Regions from separate parts of the Bacillus sp. GM2 genome, predicted to be linked through region 2. Evidence: riboswitches for the same ligand, from Rfam matches in the RefSeq annotation. Region 2 holds a riboswitch; each other region holds the start of a gene.
What was found. Region 2 has a riboswitch for thiamine pyrophosphate ahead of thiT (energy-coupled thiamine transporter ThiT). Riboswitches for the same ligand answer to the same signal wherever they lie in the genome.
Positions count from the first base shown of each region.

Region 1: it holds a riboswitch for thiamine pyrophosphate, as region 2 does, so the genes downstream of both, thiC (phosphomethylpyrimidine synthase ThiC) here and thiT (energy-coupled thiamine transporter ThiT) in region 2, are expected to answer to the same signal.
Region 3: it holds a riboswitch for thiamine pyrophosphate, as region 2 does, so the genes downstream of both, tenA (thiaminase II) here and thiT (energy-coupled thiamine transporter ThiT) in region 2, are expected to answer to the same signal.

Region 1 is NZ_JBRKSZ010000007.1:2,627,655-2,634,954, reverse strand. It holds gene ACVC9U_RS14435 (HXXEE domain-containing protein) at 1-116, opposite strand, end outside; gene ACVC9U_RS14430 (TetR/AcrR family transcriptional regulator) at 226-795, shown strand; gene aroD (type I 3-dehydroquinate dehydratase) at 923-1,687, shown strand; TPP riboswitch at 1,794-1,902, shown strand; gene thiC (phosphomethylpyrimidine synthase ThiC) at 2,051-3,826, shown strand; gene ACVC9U_RS14415 (ABC transporter ATP-binding protein) at 4,229-4,996, shown strand; gene ACVC9U_RS14410 (aliphatic sulfonate ABC transporter substrate-binding protein) at 5,017-6,006, shown strand; gene ACVC9U_RS14405 (ABC transporter permease) at 6,003-6,839, shown strand; gene ssuD (FMNH2-dependent alkanesulfonate monooxygenase) at 6,854-7,300, shown strand, end outside.
Region 2 is NZ_JBRKSZ010000007.1:414,554-421,853, forward strand. It holds gene pcp (pyroglutamyl-peptidase I) at 76-723, opposite strand; gene ACVC9U_RS03040 (hypothetical protein) at 803-931, opposite strand; gene ACVC9U_RS03045 (response regulator aspartate phosphatase) at 933-2,045, opposite strand; gene ACVC9U_RS03050 (hypothetical protein) at 2,171-2,359, opposite strand; gene ACVC9U_RS03055 (processed acidic surface protein) at 2,540-3,535, shown strand; gene ACVC9U_RS03060 (class D sortase) at 3,642-4,199, shown strand; gene thiT (energy-coupled thiamine transporter ThiT) at 4,240-4,824, opposite strand; TPP riboswitch at 4,936-5,035, opposite strand; gene ACVC9U_RS03070 (GntR family transcriptional regulator) at 5,198-6,298, shown strand; rRNA gene ACVC9U_RS03075 (16S ribosomal RNA) at 6,827-7,300, shown strand, end outside.
Region 3 is NZ_JBRKSZ010000007.1:2,287,246-2,294,545, forward strand. It holds gene thiO (glycine oxidase ThiO) at 1-31, opposite strand, end outside; gene tenI (thiazole tautomerase TenI) at 15-626, opposite strand; gene tenA (thiaminase II) at 601-1,302, opposite strand; TPP riboswitch at 1,386-1,494, opposite strand; gene ACVC9U_RS12705 (monovalent cation:proton antiporter family protein) at 1,554-3,398, opposite strand; gene prpE (bis(5'-nucleosyl)-tetraphosphatase PrpE) at 3,664-4,404, shown strand; gene ACVC9U_RS12715 (RluA family pseudouridine synthase) at 4,421-5,299, opposite strand; gene ACVC9U_RS12720 (NAD kinase) at 5,326-6,126, opposite strand; gene yjbM (GTP diphosphokinase) at 6,145-6,780, opposite strand; gene ACVC9U_RS12730 (UPF0738 family protein) at 6,812-7,177, opposite strand.

The DNA.
Region 1 (7,300 bases), 2.2 Mb from region 2:
TGTTTCAGTTTGCTTCGATATCTTTTGCCCCATGCCTCGACCATCACCATCTCTTCAAAATCATGCAGTATAAATAAGATCGGCAGCATCCAAGCGATAAATTGCATGTTTTCCATTTACTTTCCCCCTCTTATGTGCCACAATTGTGACATTTCATAGAGAACAAAGTCAATAAGCCAACGAAAAGTGCTACATTGCCATAAAAAGTGCGACAGGAGCGAGAATATGAAGCAAATGCCCTCAAAAACAGCTCAGCAATCTAAAAGCTGGCTGACGCTATCATTGTTGGAGCTTATGAAGGAAAAAAGCTTTTCAGACATTACCATTACAGAGATAGCGGAAAAAGCGCAGCTTGACAGAAGAACATTTTATCGGCATTTCCATTCAAAAAAAGATATATTAGACCGCTATTTTGAGCAGCTTTGCAGTGAGTATTCCAATTACATTGTTCAGGAAAAACATATTGACTTATCCAGTCTTGGACATGCATACTTCAACTTTTGGAGCCGACATGCCGATTTTTTACAAGCCCTTCATCAGAATCAATTGTTTTATTTGGTTGTTGAGAAATATAATGAACTACTTCCGGATCTTCATCAAAAGTTTAAAGAAGAAACCTTTCATTTCAAAAGCAAAATCGATTTGGAGTATGGGCTTTCATTCAGCGCAGGGGGCTTTTGGAACATCCTTTCAAAATGGTTTGAGAGAGGCCGGAAGGAAACTCCTGAAGAAATGAGTCGTATTCTGCAAGGAATAGTAGATTCATTTTTAAATAAGCAAGCTTTCGAAAGGTGATCTCATCTTGGTATATGAGTGGTTTAAGCGTTTAGCGTTCTTTCTTAATTTCTGCTTGTGCTTACGGTCAATCTTCGGTACCGTTAATGCAAAGACCCTTGTAATATAGAGAACAGGAGTGAGGCCGTTGGTGAATACGGTGAAGATACGAGGGGTGGCCATCGGAGAAGGAGCCCCGAAAATTTGCGTGCCGCTCATCGGAAAAACGCATGAACAGTTGAAAGAAGAAGCTGCTTTTCTTCTATCCATTAATCCGGATCTTGCCGAATGGCGGGCGGATTTTTTTGAAGATGTCGAAGACGTTGACAAAGTGAAAGAGGTATTGGCTGACATCCGGGAGATCTTAAAGGATATCCCGTTGATATTTACATTTCGCAGCGCGGAGGAAGGCGGCGAAAAAGAAGTCGGTAAGGAATTTTACTTTGCCTTGAATCATGCCGTAGTCAAAACAGGGCTGGCAGATGTGATTGATGTCGAGCTGTTCAATGAAGAGCATAAAGTGGAAAAGCTGGTTCAAGCGGCTCATATGCAGCATGTCTTTGTCATTATATCCAACCACGATTTCGGGAAGACGCCGAGAGCGGAAGAGATCGTTTCCCGTCTCCGAAAAGCCCAGGATCTTGGCGCCGATTTCCCTAAGATCGCGGTGATGCCTGAAACACCGGCAGATGTGCTGGTGTTGCTTGAGGCGACTCATATGATGCATGAGCGGTATGCGAAGCGGCCGATTATCACGATGTCGATGGCCGGAAAAGGCTTGATCAGCCGGCTCGCCGGAGAGGTATTTGGCTCGGCCGTGACGTTTGGCGCAGCTAAAAAAGCATCCGCGCCTGGCCAAATTGAGGCGGCGGATTTGAAACATATACTCGATGTGCTTCATCGCAATTTATAATCATTGGGTGCGCCGCTCTGATCCCTTTTATAGTGAAAAAGATTCATATATTTTTCCTTCCTTTTCACTTGCCAAATCGGTGTGTTACGATAAAAAATGAATTGAATAGCTTTACTAGGGGTGCCCGATTGCGGGCTGAGAGAGAAACACGTGTTTCTTAACCCTTTGGACCTGATCTGGTTCGTACCAGCGTGGGGAAGTAAAAAGGATTCGGGAGAAGATGGGGAATGGGTATGGTCCGTCTGTCTTCCAGTGATTTTACTGACTGTAAAACCAGGTTCATCATATGAGCCTGGTTTTTTTGTGCTGGTGCTGTTCCGGAGTTTCGTCCTGATCAATTTTTTAGAGGGGAAGGATTTTTACATGAAACAGGAGTCAGTACAGCAAAAAAACATCTCGATCATGTCAAGTTTTTCAGGGAGCCGCAAAGTGTATGTCGAAGGGGCGCGGCCTGACATTCAAGTGCCGATGAGAGAAATTTCGCTAAGTCCGACGACGGGTTCGTTTGGCGCCGAAGAAAATCAGCCTGTCCGCGTTTACGACACAAGCGGTCCTTATACGGACGCGAATGCGGAGGTTGATATTCTGAAGGGGCTGAAACCTTTGCGGGCGACCTGGATCAGGGAGCGCGGCGATACCGAAGAATATGAAGGCAGAGAAATCAGACCGGAGGATAACGGCTATAAAAGCAAAGAGAAAGCGAGCCACAGCTATCCAGGGTTGAAACGAAAACCGCTGCGCGCGAAAAAAGGTCAAAATGTCACCCAGCTGCATTACGCAAGAAAGGGGATCATTACGCCCGAGATGGAATTTATCGCGATCCGAGAGCACGTATCTCCCGAATTTGTTCGTGATGAAGTGGCAAGCGGACGGGCGATTATTCCGTCAAACATCAACCATCCGGAAAGCGAACCGATGATTATCGGCCGCAACTTCCACGTCAAAATCAATGCCAACATCGGCAATTCCGCTGTCACCTCTTCGATTGAAGAAGAAGTGGAAAAAATGACATGGGCCATCCGCTGGGGCGCCGATACGATGATGGACTTGTCCACAGGTAAAGATATTCATACAACGAGGGAGTGGATCATCCGCAATTGTCCAGTTCCTGTAGGAACCGTGCCGATTTATCAGGCGCTTGAAAAAGTAAACGGCGTCGCGGAAGATCTCACTTGGGAGATTTACCGCGATACATTAATCGAACAGGCTGAACAAGGCGTTGATTATTTTACGATTCATGCCGGCGTCCTTCTTCGGTATGTGCCGCTGACGGCAAAGCGCGTCACCGGAATCGTATCCCGCGGCGGGGCAATTATGGCGCAATGGTGTTTGGCTCATCATGAGGAAAGCTTTCTGTACACCCATTTTGAAGAGATTTGCGAGATTATGAAAACATACGATATCGCATTTTCGCTCGGTGACGGCCTCCGGCCCGGCTCGATTGCCGATGCGAATGATGAAGCCCAATTTGCCGAATTGGAGACGCTCGGCGAGCTGACGAAAATTGCCTGGAAGCATGATGTTCAAGTGATGATCGAAGGCCCGGGACACGTGCCGATGCATAAAATCAAAGAGAATGTCGACAAGCAGATGGAGATTTGCAAAGAGGCGCCGTTTTACACGCTCGGCCCGCTGACGACCGATATTGCACCGGGCTACGACCATATTACATCGGCGATCGGAGCGGCGATGATCGGCTGGTACGGTACGGCCATGCTTTGCTATGTGACGCCGAAGGAGCATTTGGGACTGCCGAACAAAGACGATGTCCGCGAAGGCGTCATAACATACAAAATCGCGGCCCATGCGGCTGACCTTGCAAAAGGGCACCCCGGCGCGCAAATCCGCGATGACGCGCTTTCCAAGGCGCGCTTTGAATTCCGCTGGCGGGACCAGTTCAATTTGTCGCTCGATCCGGAAAGAGCGCTTGAATACCATGACGAAACCCTTCCTGCGGAAGGCGCCAAAACAGCACACTTTTGTTCAATGTGCGGGCCTAAATTTTGCAGTATGAGGATTTCCCAGGATATTCGCGACTACGCCAAGGAAAACGACCTTGATGAAGAAAAGGCAATTCAAAAAGGATTGGAAGAGAAGGCGAAGGAATTTAAAAAAGCAGGCGGCAGCATTTACAGTTAAAGACGGGCAATACAGCAGATGAAAGGGGAACCTTTCATCTCAGCGTGTCGGCAAACCCTCGCATTCGTTGTCAGGCCTGCGCGTCGGTGCTCACGAATTCCAACATTCGCTCCGCTCCGATGCTCGGCCTTCCTAGACTGCAAGGGTTTTCAATCACGCTGAAAGGATGACAAAATCCCAAAACTAAAAGTCGTTTTGGGATTTTGTCAACAATCTGAGATGAAAGGGGAACCTTTCATCTGTTTTTTTATAATATGGGGTTGACAGGTCGGAATAATATGAATTAGTATGTTGTTTAATATTTCGGAAAATTCCATCAGCGCTGATCGGTCAACCGAAGGCTCTTATCTCAATTGGGATAAGAGTTTTTTATTTTCAGTTTAGAAAAGAAAGGGGAACAAGATGTCTTTATCAATTCGTGTGAATGAAAAAGCATTTGGAAACGGCAGCCTTAAAACAAGCGTGCTTCAAGACGTGAAACTGACGGTCGAAAACGGCGAATTTCTGACTGTCATCGGTCCAAGCGGGTGCGGGAAAAGCACGCTCTTAAAAATCGCTGCCGGTCTTGACGGGGATTATGAAGGGCGAATCAGCATGAACGGAAGAGAAATTAAGGGCCCGGGGATTCAGCAAGGCTTCATCTTTCAAGAGCATCGGCTTTTTCCATGGCTGACGGTTGAGCAAAATATCGCCGCAGATTTAAGCCTGAAAGAACCGGCGGTGCGAAAAAAAGTCGATGAATTGATTGAAACGGTGCGGCTGAAAGGCGCGGAGAAACAGTATCCGCGCGAGCTGTCCGGCGGTATGTCGCAGCGGGTCGCGATTGCCAGAGCTTTGCTCAGGGAGCCAGAAATTTTGCTGCTTGATGAACCCTTCGGCGCCTTGGACGCCTTTACGAGAAAGCATCTGCAGGATGTACTGACAGACATTTGGCGAGAAAAGAAGATGACGATGATCCTCGTGACGCACGATATTGACGAATCAGTGTATTTAGCCAACCGGGTCGCGATTCTTACCGCAAAGCCGGGGAGAATCCATAAGCTGATTCCGGTCGATCTGCCATTTCCGCGCAGCAGAACATCGCCCGTTTTTCAATCAATCAGACAAAAAGTGCTAAAAGAATTCGAGACAACGGAAACATTCAGCTTTCAGGAAGGTTCAGGGATTTGAGCAGAAAGGAGCGGAAAAACGTGAAAAAATGGCCGTTGTATATGCTGGGCTGCCTGATGCTTCTTGCGGGCTGTTCAGCAGCCCAATCAAGCGGAGGGGGCGGAGATTTAAAAGAGATCAACATCGGAGTGCAGCAAAGCTTAAGCCCGTTGCTCCTTGCGAAAGAAAAAGGCTGGTTTGAAAAAGAGTTCGCAAAAGAAGGGATTCAAGTGAAATGGACAGAGTTTCAAAGCGGTCCGCCGCAGTTTGAAGGTCTTGCCGCAGGTAAACTTGATTTTTCCCAAGTCGGAAATTCACCGGTGATCGCAGGGCAGGCGGCCGGCATTGATTTTAAAGAAATCGGTCTTTCGCAAGACGGTTTAAAGGCGAACGGCATTCTTGTGAAAAAAGGGAGCGGCATCGATGAGGTAAAAGATTTGAAAGGAAAGAAGGTGGCGGTGGCAAAAGGCAGCAGCGGGTTCGATTTTCTGTATAAAGTGATTGATAAAGCAGGTTTAGAGCCAACAGACGTCAACATCATTCAGCTTCAGCCTGACGAAGCCATGCCGGCATTTGACAGCGGCGCGATTGATGCATGGTCGATTTGGGAGCCGTTTTTGTCCCTTAAGACGATCAAAAGTGACGCGGAAATATTGGTTGACGGGGAACAAATCGACAAGTATTCCCCGGGTTTTACGCTTGTACGAAGCGAATTTGCTGAGAAGTATCCGGATGAGGTGATCCGTTTTCTGAAGGTGTATGACAAGGCTGTGAAATGGCATAAAAAACATAAGAAAGAAGCGGTTGAAGCGTACGCGAAAATTAAAAATCTTGACAAAAAGGTCGTTGAAAACGTGCTGAATAACACCGAACCGTTAAATGAACCGATCACAGACCGCATTATTGAAACGCAGCAGCAGTCTGCCGATTTTCAATACAAATTAAAAGCGATTAACAAAGAGATTGATGTAAAAGAAGTGGTTGACAATTCATTTATTAAAAAAGCGCTGAAAGGGGGAGATGACAAATGAGGGCTGTTTCATCAAGCACCCCCTCGATCCAGCCGAAAGCAGGCGCAAAACTGAGACCGGCCGCTTTTCGGCTGGCTTGGGGGAAGGGAATTGTATTACCTGTGATATTGATTTTATTATGGCAGCTTGTCGGGTCATTTGAGCTCATATCAAAAACCGTGCTTCCGGCCCCTTTAGATATACTGCTTACATGTCGGGATCTTATCGTATCAGGAGAGCTTTTCACTCATTTAGGCATCAGCATTCAGCGCGCCGCGCTCGGCTTTTGCCTGGGGGCCGGACTCGGGCTCCTGCTGGGTCTTGTGATCGGGTTTTCAAAAATCGCCGAGGATTATCTCGATCCCTCTCTGCAAATGCTGAGAACCGTTCCGCATCTCGCCGTCACGCCGCTGTTTATTTTATGGTTCGGTTTCGACGAACTGTCAAAAGTGCTCTTGATCGCGCTCGGCGCATTCTTCCCGGTATATATCAACACATTTTCAGGGATCAGGGGCGTTGATTCGAAACTGTTCGATGTGGCGAGAGTATTGGAGTTCCATTGGCTGAAGCAGGTGACAAAGCTGATTCTTCCCGCATCGCTCCCGAACATCCTCTTAGGCATCCGCCTGTCGCTCGGTGTTTCGTGGCTGGGCCTTGTTGTTGCCGAGCTGATGGGATCAAGCGCGGGAGTCGGCTATATGATTATGGATGCCAGACAGTTTTCACAAACCGATAAGGTGTTTGTCGGAATTTTGATTTTCGCAGCCGTCGGCAAGCTGACGGATTCATTCGTCAGAATTCTGGAGAAAAAGTGCCTTGGCTGGAGAAACAGCTATCAAGGTAATCAAAAGTAAAGGGGAGGATCTTTTTGGACATTTTATGGTTTATTCCTACTCATGGCGACGGACGTTATCTTGGCACAGACACGGGAGGAAGAGCCGCAGATCACACCTATTTTCAGCAGGTAGCGCAAGCGGCTGACAGGCTTGGGTATACAGGGGTTCTTCTGCCGACGGGAAGATCGTGCGAAGATCCGTGGATTACCGCCGCCGCTCTGGCGCCAGTCACGAAAAATCTGAAGTTTTTAGTCGCTGTAAGACCCGGTTTGATGCAGCCGTCGGTTGCGGCGCGGATGGCTTCCACATTCGACCGGCTTGCGGAGGGTAGACTCCTTATCAATGTGGTCGCCGGCGGGGATCCGTATGAATTAGCCGGCGACGGCCTGTTTATCAGCCATGATGAACGGTATGAAGCGACAAATGAGTTTCTCGACATCTGGCGGTCGCTTTTAAAAGGCGAGACTGTCAGCTATTCG
Region 2 (7,300 bases):
TTTTAAGAAAAACACACTGGGATGTACAAGAATCCGGAAGGTGAAGCCGGAGGGCGCTTTGAGGCGGCTGCGGTGTCAGCTGATCGATCCGCCCGTTTCGCGAATATCTTTTTCGTGCAGGGCGGAGATGACCGCAGCTATTCTAAGTCCTTCGACGATCGTTTCAAGGCTGAGACTCGGCTCGGGTTTATCGATTGTTTGTTCGGGGAGAAACGGAATGTGGATGAACCCTCCGCGGATGTTTGCCGAGGTGCGGTCTATACGGTGCATTAACTGGTAAAAGAGATGGTTGCATACGAAAGTTCCCGCTGAATTGGAGACGGAGGCCGGTATTCCGTTTTTTCTCAACTCTTTCACAATGAGCTTGATCGGAAGCGCGGACCAGTAAGCAGCAGGCCCGTCTGCCGCGATGGGTTCATCGATCGGTTCCCGGTCTTCATTATCCGGAATGCGAGCATCATCGATGTTGATTGCGATGCGTTCCGGCGTAATATGAGCCCTGCCGCCTGCTTGCCCTGCGCAAATGACGACATCGGGTTTGTGCTTTTCGATCGCTTTTTTCAAAACGGCCGCTGAATGATGAAAAACGGTCGGAATCTGCTCCGCTGCGATAGAGACGCCTTCTGCTTCCTCTCCGTTCAGCCGTTTTACAGCTTCCCAGGACGGATTGACTGTTTCTCCCCCAAAGGGGTCAAATCCTGTCAGCAGTACTTTCTTTCCCATATCGATCACTCCTGAATATGAATGTAAAGTGCAAAATACCCATTCAGCAGATGTCTGAATGGGTATTTTGAGGATGTAGTCACCCGCCTGCTCCACGAGAAGCCAAAAGTATCTCATTGCTTTGGGAAGCCGCTTCAGGAGCGTGATTTGCAAACGAAAAGCTGAAAACAGTGCCTAATACAAATACAGCTAACAACACTTTTTTCATCCTATTCTCCTCCTCTTCCGGCAAGTTTACTTGCCTTGTCTGTTTTAATGTAGAAATATATGGCTTCTTCGTATAACTTATTTTCCCTATAGTAATTCGCTACGTCCATCAGCAATTCCTCCAGATCAACCCATGCTTTTTTATCTTCTAATTGGTGAATAAAGTCCTTGATTACTTCCAGTTTATTCTGACAATCGGAATGTAATGTATATAAAGTTTTGAATTTTAATTCGAAAATTTCGCTATTCACTTCTTGAGCTTTTTTAAAGCCTGTGTCGATCCATTTAAAAGCTTGGTCGGGATCGTTGGTTTTGAAAAGAGACCTTGTGTTTTCATATACACATAGAAGGTAAGCATACTTGGCTTTCGTTTCAAAGTCTTTGATTGCAAAAGCTTTATTATAATACTTCAGCGCTTCTTCGTGTTTATCTTCCTTACTCTTCAAAAAGCCCATATTATAGTAGGTATAAGGCAAAAGATATTGGTCGCCGATTTTTTCGGTTTTTTCAATTGCTTCCTTTAACAATACTTCACTTTCGGCAAACTTAAATTGGTCAATATAATTGAGCCCGATCAGCATTTTGCAGTTGATGACCCGCTTGGCATACCCGTCATACCCTTGGAAGATGCCTGAGGCAATGTTGATGTGGTGAATCGACAGCCATGTCGCTTTTAAGTTGTAATACAAAACACCGATTTTATAATGAAATTCGGCTTTTTCAATTTCATTTTGAATGACGCTCAGCCTTTTTTCCGCTATTCTGAAAAAATTAAGCGCTTCTGTATGGTTTTGCTTGTAGTCTTCATAAATCCCTTTGAACAGATAAAAATAATAATTCAGCTTATCGTCCGTACTTTTTGGATCTTTGTCCTTAAAACTGATGGCTTCCAATTTTTCTGTGGAAGATTGGGAGATATCTTCAAGAAGAAGCCTTAAGCGAAAATCCAGCATTTGATAATAGAGAAGAACGTCATGATCTTCTTCCATCTTTTCAATTGCTTTATCTATGTCATCTTTCATTTCGATTGAACCTGAAATGTCTCGTTTTTTCATCAGTATGTACCAGTCGTTCAGCATATTGGCGACTTCTTGAGAAGCCACGGCTTTGGCCATTCTTTTCCCTCCAATCTTTGTGAATTTTTTGTAAATTGAAGTTCTATTAATCATAGCATAAACTGCCGCCGTCTGTGAATAACACGGAAATGCATGTTTGTTGGCGAAAAAATTCATTCCCGAAATTAAATCGTCATTTTCCAAAAAAAGTGCGCGAAAAAAGCGAAAACCGCGCCAAGCGGAATACAGGAGATCATTGCGGTTCCGTTGACCAGCCCGTCAGCCCCGCTTATTTTCAGGGCTTCCCGGTAGCCTATTAAAAAGTGGATGATCGATAGGACATAACATAAGAGCATCATATAGTAAGGATTCATTTGTATACCCTCCTCTATTCGCTTTACTATATTACATTCAATAGAGGGAAAGATTATGCCTGTTTAAGTAGGAAAAAGAACAAAATATTATAGACGAAAAGATTTTCAATTACAATACATGTTTTTAAAAATATTTCCACTATAATCAAAATGAAAGATAAATTTAGGGGGTCATACAAAATGAAAAAAAGGCTGATGTCACTATTGGTCTGCATCCTGGTTTTAGTGCCGGCAGCAGGAGCTTTTGCCGCGCCGAAACAGGCCGAGCTTAAAGATTATCTTGAAGAAATAGGAATGACAGAAAAAGAATTGGAAGCCTATTTGCAGGATACATATGATGAGAGTTTAAAAGGTTTTGACTCGGTGGAAGAGTTGAAAGACTTTTTAGGGCAAAGACTGACTAAAAAGCTTTTGGCATCCTATTTGAAAGAATACGGATTGAGCGAAAAAGAAGCGGCTGACCTATTTGTTGAAAATGGCTATATGGAAAGCGGCCAAAACATTCTCGACGTGTTTATGTTTGAATACGAATTGGACGATGCGCTCTACACCGTGACATATGAAGAAGACGATTTTCAGATCGGAAACATGTTTCAAGAATTGGGTGTGGATGATCAGGAGTGGGAAAGACTCGTGAATCACCTCCGAAAAGTGCGCGATAACAATCCGAACCTTGAAAATGACTTGATGGCTCTTGGAGAACGTCTTGAAGCGGTAGCCGATTTCGAGTCTGTATCAGAGCTGTCAGCTCAGGATATCGCTGAAATGCTGTCCATTTTAAACGATCTTCAGAAGACGCTCGAAGTGAAAACGAAATATTATCTTGTTAAAGACGGAAAGAAAAAAGAAGTGTCTTTGACGACGCTTGTCAGTGCTGAAGATCTGAAGGGAGCAAGCCTCCTAGTGGAAGTATACGATCTGCAGGGCAATTTCATTTTGGATGTATTGCTGACGCCTGAAATGATCGGATCTGATTTAATTCATGACACAGGGTCGAAAGTGAAGCAAACCCAAACGGCTGTTAAACACGACGCAAAGAAATCTCATGTGAAAAAGACGGTTAAAGGTGCAAAGCTTCCGAAAACGGCCGGGCATTACGCAGAATGGTCGATCTTTGGCGCCGTTCTGATGTTTGGCGGATTGTTTATGGTCAGAAGGCTTCGAAAAGCGGCTTAACATTTTACTTCCCATTCTAAGTCTGTATAGAATGGGAAGTTTTTATAAGGAGTGAAAGGAAATTAAGGCACATCGAAAAAAGATCATCTGGCTTGCAGCCATTGCGATGGTTGCGTGCGGCGCTTATTTTACAACAACGAATGTGTTCAAGCTGATGCACGGCTACGCTCTATTTTCATTTCAGCAGATGAAAGAAGAGGAAAAGCCTGAAAAACCTCCGATTCAGACGACGAAAAAAGAAAAGACGGCAATTGATCAAACATTTGAAACCGGGGAGAAAATCGGTGATCTTGTTATTCCGAAAATCAATGCAAGGCTTCCGATATATCACGGAACAGATGAAGACGAGCTGCAAAAAGGCGTGGGCCATTTCGCAGGATCCGTTCTGCCTGGAGAAGATGACAACTCGGTTTTATCAGGCCACCGGGATACGGTTTTCCGAAAACTCGGCCGAGTGGGGAAAGGCGATCAGTTAATTGTTGAAGCTTCCTACGGAACTTTTACATACAAAGTGAAAAAGGTCCGAATCGTGGATGCGGATGACCGGACGGTGATAGTTCCAAAGCCGAGAGCGACATTGACGGTTTCCACCTGCTATCCTTTTGACTTTATCGGTTCAGCACCGGAGCGGTATATATTGGTCGCAGATTTGATTAAAACATAAAAAACAGCGGAATCTCAGGCGAATCCGCTGTTTTTTTATGTTATCTCATGTTTGTTCTGTTTTCTAGAAGTCTTGGTGCGGTTAGCAGCAGTATACAAAGGACGATTGTGCAGACAATGAAAGACGGAAGCATATACGTTCCATTATATACCAATGAATAAATCCATACCGGAGTGCCTTTAGGCGCATAGTTTCCAAAAAAGACAGCGCCGCTGATGACATGTGCGAGAAATTTCAGTCCGCTTCCAAGAAGGACGGCCAGCATAACATAGGAAATGATCTTTCCTTTTTGTTTCTCAAATGAAGCATTTCGGATCGATCCGGCAAAAAAGCCGCCGATTCCCGCGGCCGTAGGCGCGATAAAGTAATCAAGAAGAAGCTGCAGAGGATGAACAACGTAAAATCCTCCAGTGACAAATTGAAGCAATCCGGCTAAAAACCCGGTCGCCAGCCCTGCCTTGAGCCCCCATCTAAAGGAGATCAGGAAGATCGGAATCATCATGACGGCGATTGAACCGCCTTGAGGCATTTTTAAAAACATTCCGGACACCATATCAAGTATAAGTGCTATTCCTGTCATAATCGCAATTTCAATCAGCTGTACAAGTTGTTTAGATTGATTCATCATAACCCTCACTTTTGATGAACAAAGGGATACTGGACTTCTTTCCCAATAAAAAAAGCAATGCGGGGAAGGAGTAGGACAGTTTTCCACGCACTGCTTTGGATGCAATTAGAAATGACTTTGCCACATTCCTACGCCAGCATTAACTAACAGGTTCGAAGGGTCAGAACGGTCGTTCACTCTCAGCCCGGAGGCTCCCCTTGTGGTCATCAAGTTATTTAGTTATATTCTACTATACTAAAAAAAGAAACGGACGACAAGCTAATTTTTCGAAAAACTTTTGCTGAAACCCTCCAATATGTAGCAAGGCAAACATCTTTTCCTTTATAATAGAACTTATTCGTACGTACAAGATCAGTAAAGGGTTGATCTGATGGGTGAACTTACAAAATACAGCATGGTGAAAAATAAAATTAAATCGTGGATATATGAAGGCAAAGTGAAGCCGGGCGAAAAAATTCATTCGGAAAACGAATTGATGAAAATATTTGGTGTAAGCAGGCATACGATCCGGCAAGCGATTGGCGACCTTGTTCATGAAGGGCTTTTATACAGAGAGCAGGGCTCAGGGACGTATTGCTCCCACCGTCTTCAGCTTTCTGAAAAAGGAAGGGAAAGAAATAAGATGATCGGGGTCATGACGACTTACCTTTCGGATTACATTTTTCCTTCTATTATAAGAGGAATCGAATCGTCCCTGTCCAGTGAAGGATACACCCTTGTCGTCGCGAGCACCAATAATGACAATGAAAAAGAAAAACAATGCCTTGTGAATATGCTTGACAAAAAAATTGCCGGGTTGATCGTGGAGCCGACGAAAACAGGAAGCTTTAACCCGAATTTAAGTTACTATTTGACGCTTGAACAACATCATATTCCGTATTTGATGATCAACCAATTTTATCAGGAGTTAAATCCGCCCCATTTCATTTTGGATGATGAACACGGCGGTTTTATCGCCACGGAGCATTTGATTAAGCTCGGCCATGAAAAAGTGTTCGGTTTCTTTAAACAGGACGATATGCAGGGCGCCAACCGGATGAAAGGATTTATCCGTGCTTTCAGAGAAAACGGCTTGTCGTTTTACCCTGAAATGGTCGTGACGTACACAACAGAGAACAAAAAACAAAAAACGATAGCTGAAACCAGGAAGCGGCTTTCTTCATCAGACCGTCCGACTGCTATATTCTGCTATAACGACGAGATCGCGCTTATGGTGTTGGATGTCGTGAGGGAATTCGGTTTGAAGGTGCCGGAAGACATATCGATTGTGGGATATGACGACTCACACTTGAGCGAGGCATCTGAAGTGAAGCTGACGTCAGTCACCCATCCGAAAATGCAGATGGGGATTGAGGCGGCAAGATGGATGATTGCCAAAGTTGAGGGACGCAACACGGATCAGCTTGAGCATTCCACCGTCTACAAACCTGAACTGGTTGTCAGACATTCGACCGCCAAGCTGAAAAGGTAGGCTGTATAAGCTTTATCCGCCAACCAGCGTGAATGAAAATATATCCTGTTAAAAAGCTCCGGAATGAGGAGCTTTTTATTCAAGTGAAAGCTGATAGCGGAGAGTTTAATGTCATCCTCGAAGCTTCGGCCCATGTGCAGCTTTAGCAAATCGATTTTTAAAGACCGCTGTATACCTTTATATAGAAGAAAGCGGTAAGGAGAAATAAATGGCGTCAATTGCCGGCTGGTCGAGATAATCAGGAATCATCGGAGTCAAAATCATTTGATTATTATTTTTTTAAAAAAGCTATTGTGTAAAACGAAAATAGATGTTATATTTGTATCCGCCCCTAAAAAGGAGGCTTTATAAAAACAACTTCGAAAATCTTTTAAAAAAAGTTGTTGACATTCACAGTGATAGAATGTTATATTAGTAAAGTCGCTTCTTCGAGAGGCGGAAATGATCTTTGAAAACTAAACAAGACAAAACGTACCTGTTAATTCATTAAATAAATCGCACACATGTTGTGCGTAGTCATTATCAAACTTCATGGAGAGTTTGATCCTGGCTCAGGACGAACGCTGGCGGCGTGCCTAATACATGCAAGTCGAGCGGACCGACGGGAGCTTGCTCCCTTAGGTCAGCGGCGGACGGGTGAGTAACACGTGGGTAACCTGCCTGTAAGACTGGGATAACTCCGGGAAACCGGGGCTAATACCGGATGCTTAATTGAACCGCATGGTTCAATTATAAAAGGTGGCTTCGGCTACCACTTACAGATGGACCCGCGGCGCATTAGCTAGTTGGTGAGGTAACGGCTCACCAAGGCAACGATGCGTAGCCGACCTGAGAGGGTGATCGGCCACACTGGGACTGAGACACGGCCCAGACTCCTACGGGAGGCAGCAGTAGGGAATCTTCCGCAATGGACGAAAGTCTGACGGAGCAACGCCGCGTGAGTGATGAAGGTTTTCGGATCGTAAAACTCTGTTGTTAGGGAAGAACAAGTACCGTTCGAAT
Region 3 (7,300 bases), 1.9 Mb from region 2:
CGATCACGATCGTATCATAGCGCTTTCTCATATGAATCTCCCTTCGCGAGACAGGCAAGCCGCGCGGCCGCCTCATCCGGTCTGTCATGGGAAAAGATCCCCGACATCACGGCGATGCCGTCTGCCATTTTGACTTCCGCCAGTCGTTGTTCGGTAATACCTCCGATCGCAATGACCGGAATGCTTACAGCCCTCTTCACTTCAGCCAGGCTGAGAGCCCCTCTTCCTTTGCGGCCCTTTTTACAGTCCGTTTCAAAAATGTGGCCGAACAGCACGTAATCTGCACCTTCAGTTTCAGCCTGAACCGCTTCTTCTGGCGAATGTACGGACTTTCCGATTTTCAAATGCGGAAAACGGCTCCTCACACTTTTGACGGAAAAGCCGTGTGAAGGCAGCTGCACCCGGTGAATGTGATGAAACAAAGCGATATCCACTCTGTCGTTGATGATAAGTTTCCGCTTATCAACCCCTTCTTCGGCCAGGCGGTCGATTAAACTTGATATTTCGCTTACTTTTTTTGACCTTTCCCTAATGTGGATAAAGTCAACGGCATTTTGAATCGAGATGATTTTTGCAGCTAGCTCTTCCACAGAGTGCTTGTCATCGGTGATCGCGTGCAGATGCAAGCTGATCCACCCCGCTTTTTGCCCAGCTTTCTTTTTGGTAGGCCATATCCCAGAAGCTGTATTCGTAGAAGCTGGAGATGACGAAGTTCTCCTTCATCTTCGCGCGCGTTTTCTCATCGGCGTTTTCAGCCAGCTCATCGAAGCGGTTGATCTGTTCCATCACATGTTCTCTAAACCAGTCGCCTCCGTATGTCGCGATCCATTCTTGATAAATCGCGCTGTCAGGCCTGCACGTTTTTAACGTTTCACCGACGTCATAATAAAGCCAATAGCAAGGAAGCAAAGCGGCCAGTATTTCCGCAAAGCTGCCGCTGACGACAGAACGGTACATATGCGATGTGTACGCATACGCTGTCGGCGACGGTTGAAACGACTCCAGTTCTTCCTTTGTGATTCCCAATAGATCGGTGAATTTCCTATGGAGCGACATCTCGGCTTCATATGTGCCTTTCGCGTGTTCAGCCATCCGGCTTGTCGTATATAAATCGTGAGCATATGCCGCACCAAAGGATTGGACTTTGGCAAAGTGGGTCAAATAGTAGGAATCCTGCATGACATAGTATTTAAATCGATCAACCGGAAGTGTGCCGTCTCCAATCCCTTGAATAAACGGATGGACAAAACTGCCTTCCCACCATTTTGCAGCGCTGTTTCGGCATTCTTCTGAAAACTTCATTTCGAGGCTCCTCCTTCGATTCTGAACATAAAAAAACCACTTTCCCGCAAGGAAAGTGGTTTGGAATTTGCATATATACATACTCAAATACCGTGCCACTTCCCTACGCAGGTTTGAACCTGTTCAGGTTATGAGGGTCTAAAAGTCACACTTTTATCTCAGCCCTTATCAAGGACTCCCCTAGTGGAAAACATTTCTTGTTCATTCAGTTTATACTTTTATCTTATCACGAATTGCAAAATGGTCAAGCATCAGTCTCCAAGCGTTTTTCTCAATTCCGCAATATATTCGCGCGAACCGGTGGCGATCAGCCTGTCACCCAATTGCAGCCTTGTATCCCCGTGGGGCACGATGCTGTCAACCCCGCGGAAAATCCGGACGAAGATGACATCTCCCGTAAACGGAAACTCCCTTAACAGGACACCGTCAAATCGCTCATTGCTCATATTGATCTGATACAGCGACGCATCCTGGTTCGTCAGGAGTTTCATAACGCCAGGCGCCTCGATAAGCGCGCGCAGCAGCGTTTTTGTTGAAAGCAGAATGGAGAATGTATCAATTCCGTTATCTTTCAGTCTGGATTCGGCGTCTGGAGAATCTGCGCTGGCGATAATTCTCGCGACTTTCTGCTCCTTCGCAAAAAGCGCGATCCCTGTATTGCGCTCTTCACTGCCTGTGGCGACGACGAGTATATCCGTTTGGAAAACACCGAATGATTGAAGCGTCTCGTATTCATAATCAGGCAAAACTTCAACATCAAACACCGGGTCCGCCAGCTTTTCTTCCTTTTTTTCCTGCCGGACATGCAGGATTCTGACGTGATAATCTTCCGGAGAAAGTTCGAGCGTGACCGGCAGCGTCATTTGATTTGCGCCGATAAAGGTGATCATCTTTTTCTCTTTTTCGTTTTCCGTTTTCGGCATTAATTTTTTAAAGCCGGTCGGTGTGATGATGCATGTAATGACAGCCACCAGAATCAGCGCGCCGGACATCTGCGCGTCAATGACGCCGATGCGCTCGCCGATCGTTGTCGCCGCGATCACCAAAGAAAGCGTGGAAGTCAGGAGAAAACCGGAAGCCAGCACGGTTTTCATGTCATACCACTTTTTCAAAAACAGCACCGGAATGACTTTGCTGATTAATAGAGCCACAAACAGAAGCGGGATCATCACTAAAATTTTCGGATTGCCAAACAGCGACCAAATGTCCAATTTGACGCCTGTCATCACAAAGAAGATCGGGATGAGGAATCCGTAGCCGAATGAATCGAGCTGCTGAACGAGCTCCTTGTTCGGTGAAAGCAGCGATACAAGCACCCCGGCTAAAAACGCGCCGAGTATGTTTTCTGCACCGAGCGACTCGGACAGCGCCACAAGTACGATGATCAGCGTAAATATCGCCCTTGTACCGATCTGGATCGTGCCTTTTGACAGCACTTCGACAAAAGGCCGCTTTTTAAATACCCTTCCGAACAGGTATAAAACGACGCCGGCGGCAAATAAGATCATCAGCAGCCACATATTGCTGTTTTCGTCGCCGTAGATTGAGGCGAACACTGCAAGCAGAATCATCGTGACAAGATCGGCAATAACGGCGACAAGCAAAATAATCTGGCCGATATTCGTCTTCATGAGACGCTCTTCCTTCAGCGTCGGAACGACAACCCCGAGCGAAATTGTCGAAATGATCAGCGTCATTAAAAAGGCGTTGTCAATAAATCCTGCCATGACAAAGCTGTAAGAAAGGCCGAGCGATAAAATAAAGACGGCAATAAAGATGACCGAAGCCGTTTTAAATGTATTCGGCGCTGCCTTTCCGCTCGGAAGCAGCTGCTTTTTCTTTCCTTTTTCAAATGCGGAAAAATCGATTTCAAGCCCGCTTAAAAACATTAAAAAGATAAATCCGAGCATCGATAAAGTTTCGAGCCATGTATCATGCTGGGCGACCAGATCGAACCCGCTTTTTCCGATAATAAGACCCATGATAATTTCAGCGACAACCACCGGTATGCTTAACCTGAAACGGTGCAGCAGGATGGGCGTTAAAAATGCGATAATCAGTACGACAACTAGAGATGAGACAGATGTGTGCTCCATAAACTGGTACCTCCTCTAAAACCGGTTTCCGGGTATGATTAGCGTTCCCTTTTTGAAAAATAAAAGGAACATCTTTTTAGACATTTTCACGTGGGAAAAGAACCGTCTGAACTCTTTTCTCACAGGTGTAAAAATCGATTTTAACAATGCTCGCTCAGAAAAAAAAGTAATATGCCTGATTTTCTCCGGCGTAGGTCGCTGAAGCTTTATTTATATATGGGATTGGGCAATGTATATACATACGCAGACAGGAGGCAGAAAACGCATGAAATACGATGTAATCGGTGATATTCACGGGTGCTATGACGAAATGATTGCGCTGATTGAAAAGCTCGGTTACTCGCTGTCATCGGGGTTTCCCGTTCATCCGGAAAACAGAACACTTGTCTTTCTCGGGGATTTAACAGACAGAGGGCCAAAATCGCTGGAGGTTGTTGAATTTGTAGGACGGGCCGTTGAAGAAGGAGCTGTGCGATATGTGCCCGGCAATCACTGCAATAAGCTGTACCGTTTTTTCAAAGGAAATCCGGTGAAGCTGCAGCACGGGCTGGAGACGACGGCGGCCGAATACAGAAACCTTCCGAAACATAAACAGAAGGATATCAGAGACCTTTTCATGCGCCTTTATGAAAAAGCCCCGCTTTATGAGATCCTGCATAACGGCGAACTTGTCGTCGCACATGCCGGCATCAAAGCGGAAGACATCGGCAAAAAGCCTGTCGGAAAAGTAAAACAGTTTGTGCTATACGGAGATATTACAGGAGAAACGCTGCCTGACGGACGGCCGGTCAGGCGGGACTGGGCCGCCCATTACAAAGGCGATCCGTGGGTGGTGTACGGCCACACTCCTGTCAAACGTCCGCGGATGATTCATCATACGATCAATATCGATACCGGTTGTGTATTCGGCAACAGGCTGACCGCTTTCAGATTCCCCGAACTGACAACCGAATCTGTCCGCTCTTCATTGCCTTATGATGAGTCAAGATTCCGTATGGAGCCATAAAAAAAGAGAGCTTAATTCAGCTCTCTATCAACTTGCTCATATCATGCGGGACCGGCGCTTGAAACGTCAGCTCTTCCATTGTAAACGGATGAAAAAACGTCAGCCTCTCACTGTGGAGCGCCTGCCGATTGATGAAGCCGCGGGTCGTCCCTCCGTACAGCGTATCACCGCACAAAGGATATCCGATATGACTCATGTGAACTCGGATCTGATGGGTTCTCCCGGTTTCCAGACGGATGGAGACATCCGTCATGCCGCTGAAGCGCCTGTTCACCCAAAAATGCGTCACCGCTTTTTGCCCGTCGGGGATCACCGCACGCTCGATGATGCTCGATGATTTTCTGCCGATCGGCGCATCGATCGTTCCCTGCTCTTCTTCGATCAAACCGTGGACGACCGCCCGATATTGCCGTTTGACGGCTCCCTTTTTTTGCAGTCCCGATAAAAGCGAGTGGGCAAAGCGGTGCTTGGCTACAAGCATGACACCCGATGTGTCGCGGTCAAGCCTGCTCACCAGGTGAACGGTCGCATGTACGCCCGTCCGCTGGTAATAATAAATCAGACCGTTCGCCAAGCTGCCTGATGGATGCTCGCGCGAGGGAATCGACGACAGGCATGGCTGTTTATTTAATACGAGGACATGGTCATCTTCGAACAAAATATCAAGCGGGATTTCTTCCGGGCGCAAAGATTCGCTCATTTTTTCTGGAGGGAACTGAATGACGAGCTCGTCCCCTTTTTGAAGAACGTATCTGACCGTTACATGCCCGCCGTTTACCAAAAGATCCCCGCCGCCGAATTTGATGTCCGTCAGCATCCTTTTTGAAATGCCCAGCCGCTGGACGTATTCTTTCAAAAGAACCCCGCTGTCCTCTTCTGTTATGATCTGTTTCATCAAAAAATCGCTCACAGCAAACCTTCCTATTCTCCTTTTCCGATAAAGGAATCCTGGACCCTTTTCCAAAACGGAAACGGCCGAAAGCGGGCAAACCTGATATTTTCGTTTGCGACGCGGCATTGAATTGACTTGACGTCTTTATGCAGCAATGTCAAATGGTCAATCGCGACTTGAAACGTCACATCATTAATCGGTTTAATTAAACAAGTGTGATGCTCAGGCAGAATGAGCGGCGATCCGACCGTCCGAAACACCCGGTTGTTGATCGACGCCATTTCAGCCAGCTGGACCGCTCTGATGGACGGATGAATAATCGCACCGCCGAGCGCCTTGTTATATGCCGTGCTTCCCGATGGGGTCGATAAGCAAAGGCCGTCGCCGCGGAACGTTTCGAAAAGTTCCCCTTTAATTTCGACATCTGTCACAAGCGTCCCTTCGATGCTCTTGATCGTACATTCGTTCAGCGCCAAATATCTCGCTTCATCGCTGCCGTCATTATAGCGGACGATGACTTCCAAAACCGGATATTCAACAATTTGATACGGCGTTTTCGCAATTGCGATCACGAGTTTTTCAATCTCGTTCGGCACCCAGTCGGCATAAAAGCCGAGATGTCCTGTATGAACCCCGACAAAAGCGGTTTTGTCGAGGCGGCCGCTGTATTTGTGAAATGCGTATAAGAGCGTTCCGTCACCGCCGACGGAAATGACGATATCCGGCTCTTCTTCATCGCATTCAAGACCGAAGTCGAGCAGATATGTTTGAATTTTGCTTTTTAACGAATCGGAAACATCATTTCCTTTGGACGATACCGCAAACTTCATCATTCCATCTCCTTTCCCCTAACCGTCATCCTCATCCTTTTTCTTGCGTGAAAATGCCACCTGAGCCTCCTGAATCTCGCCCCTGATCTCGGACATTTCCATATCGAGCCTTGATGCTGCTTCAGAAGCTCTTTGCAGCCTTAATTTTACTTTTTCCGGAATGTTGCCGCTGTATTTATAATTTAAAGAATGCTCGATTGTCGCCCAAAAATTCATCGCAAGCGTCCGGATTTGAATTTCAACCAAAATCTGTTTTTCCCCATTGATTGTCTGCAAAGGATACAGCACGACGAGGTGGTAGGAGCGGTAGCCGCTCTCTTTATGTTCCGCGATATAGTCGCGCTTATCCACCACCGTGAAGTCCTTTCTCGCCAGAAGCATATCGACGACAATGCGAATATCCTCAAAAAATTGGCACATGATTCTGAGCCCGGCAATATCTTGCATGCTTTCAATATTGTGCAGAGGAATGTTTTTCCGCTTGGCCTTCTCAAGAATACTCGGAACAGGCTTCACCCGCCCTGTCACGAATTCAATCGGCGAATGTTCCTCTTCGTATTCGTAAAGGGTCCGGACCCCTTTCAGCTTCACTTTCAGCTCTTCAACAGCCTGCCGGTACGGCGCTAAAAAATGCTCCCATTGTTTTTCGTCCATAAACTTTCCCCCAATTTCATCGCCTTTTTTTCTAGAGGAATATCCGTTTCACTCTCTCTTCCATTTCTTCGCCATAATTTGCATTATCTTTAATATTCTCTATTAAATATCCGAGCTCATCATGGAACCCGTTAAGCTCCAGCTCCGTGTTTCCGATATGTAAAAACACAGGAAGATTGGCGTCGAGGGCCGCTTTAAGATCGGACCAGATGCCTTCGTTTAAAATGACGTATTCAAAGGAATCGTCCTGTTCAAGTATGTATACAAATGCAAAATGATCGGAGTCTGTCAGCATGCGTCCGGCCGGTTTCCGCTCCGCTCCGTCATTGATTTCGCTGGTCAGCACCAGCCGGTCGTTTCGCAGATTGGCTTCTGTAATCTCAATTCTGTTCTGCATAATGCTCTCCTTTACAATAAAAGTACAGATTCATTTTATCATATCAGCTTCAATATTGATAAACGTTCCTTCTCAAGAGATAATAAGGAAAATGCAATTTTACCAGCTGAGAGGATGAAAAAA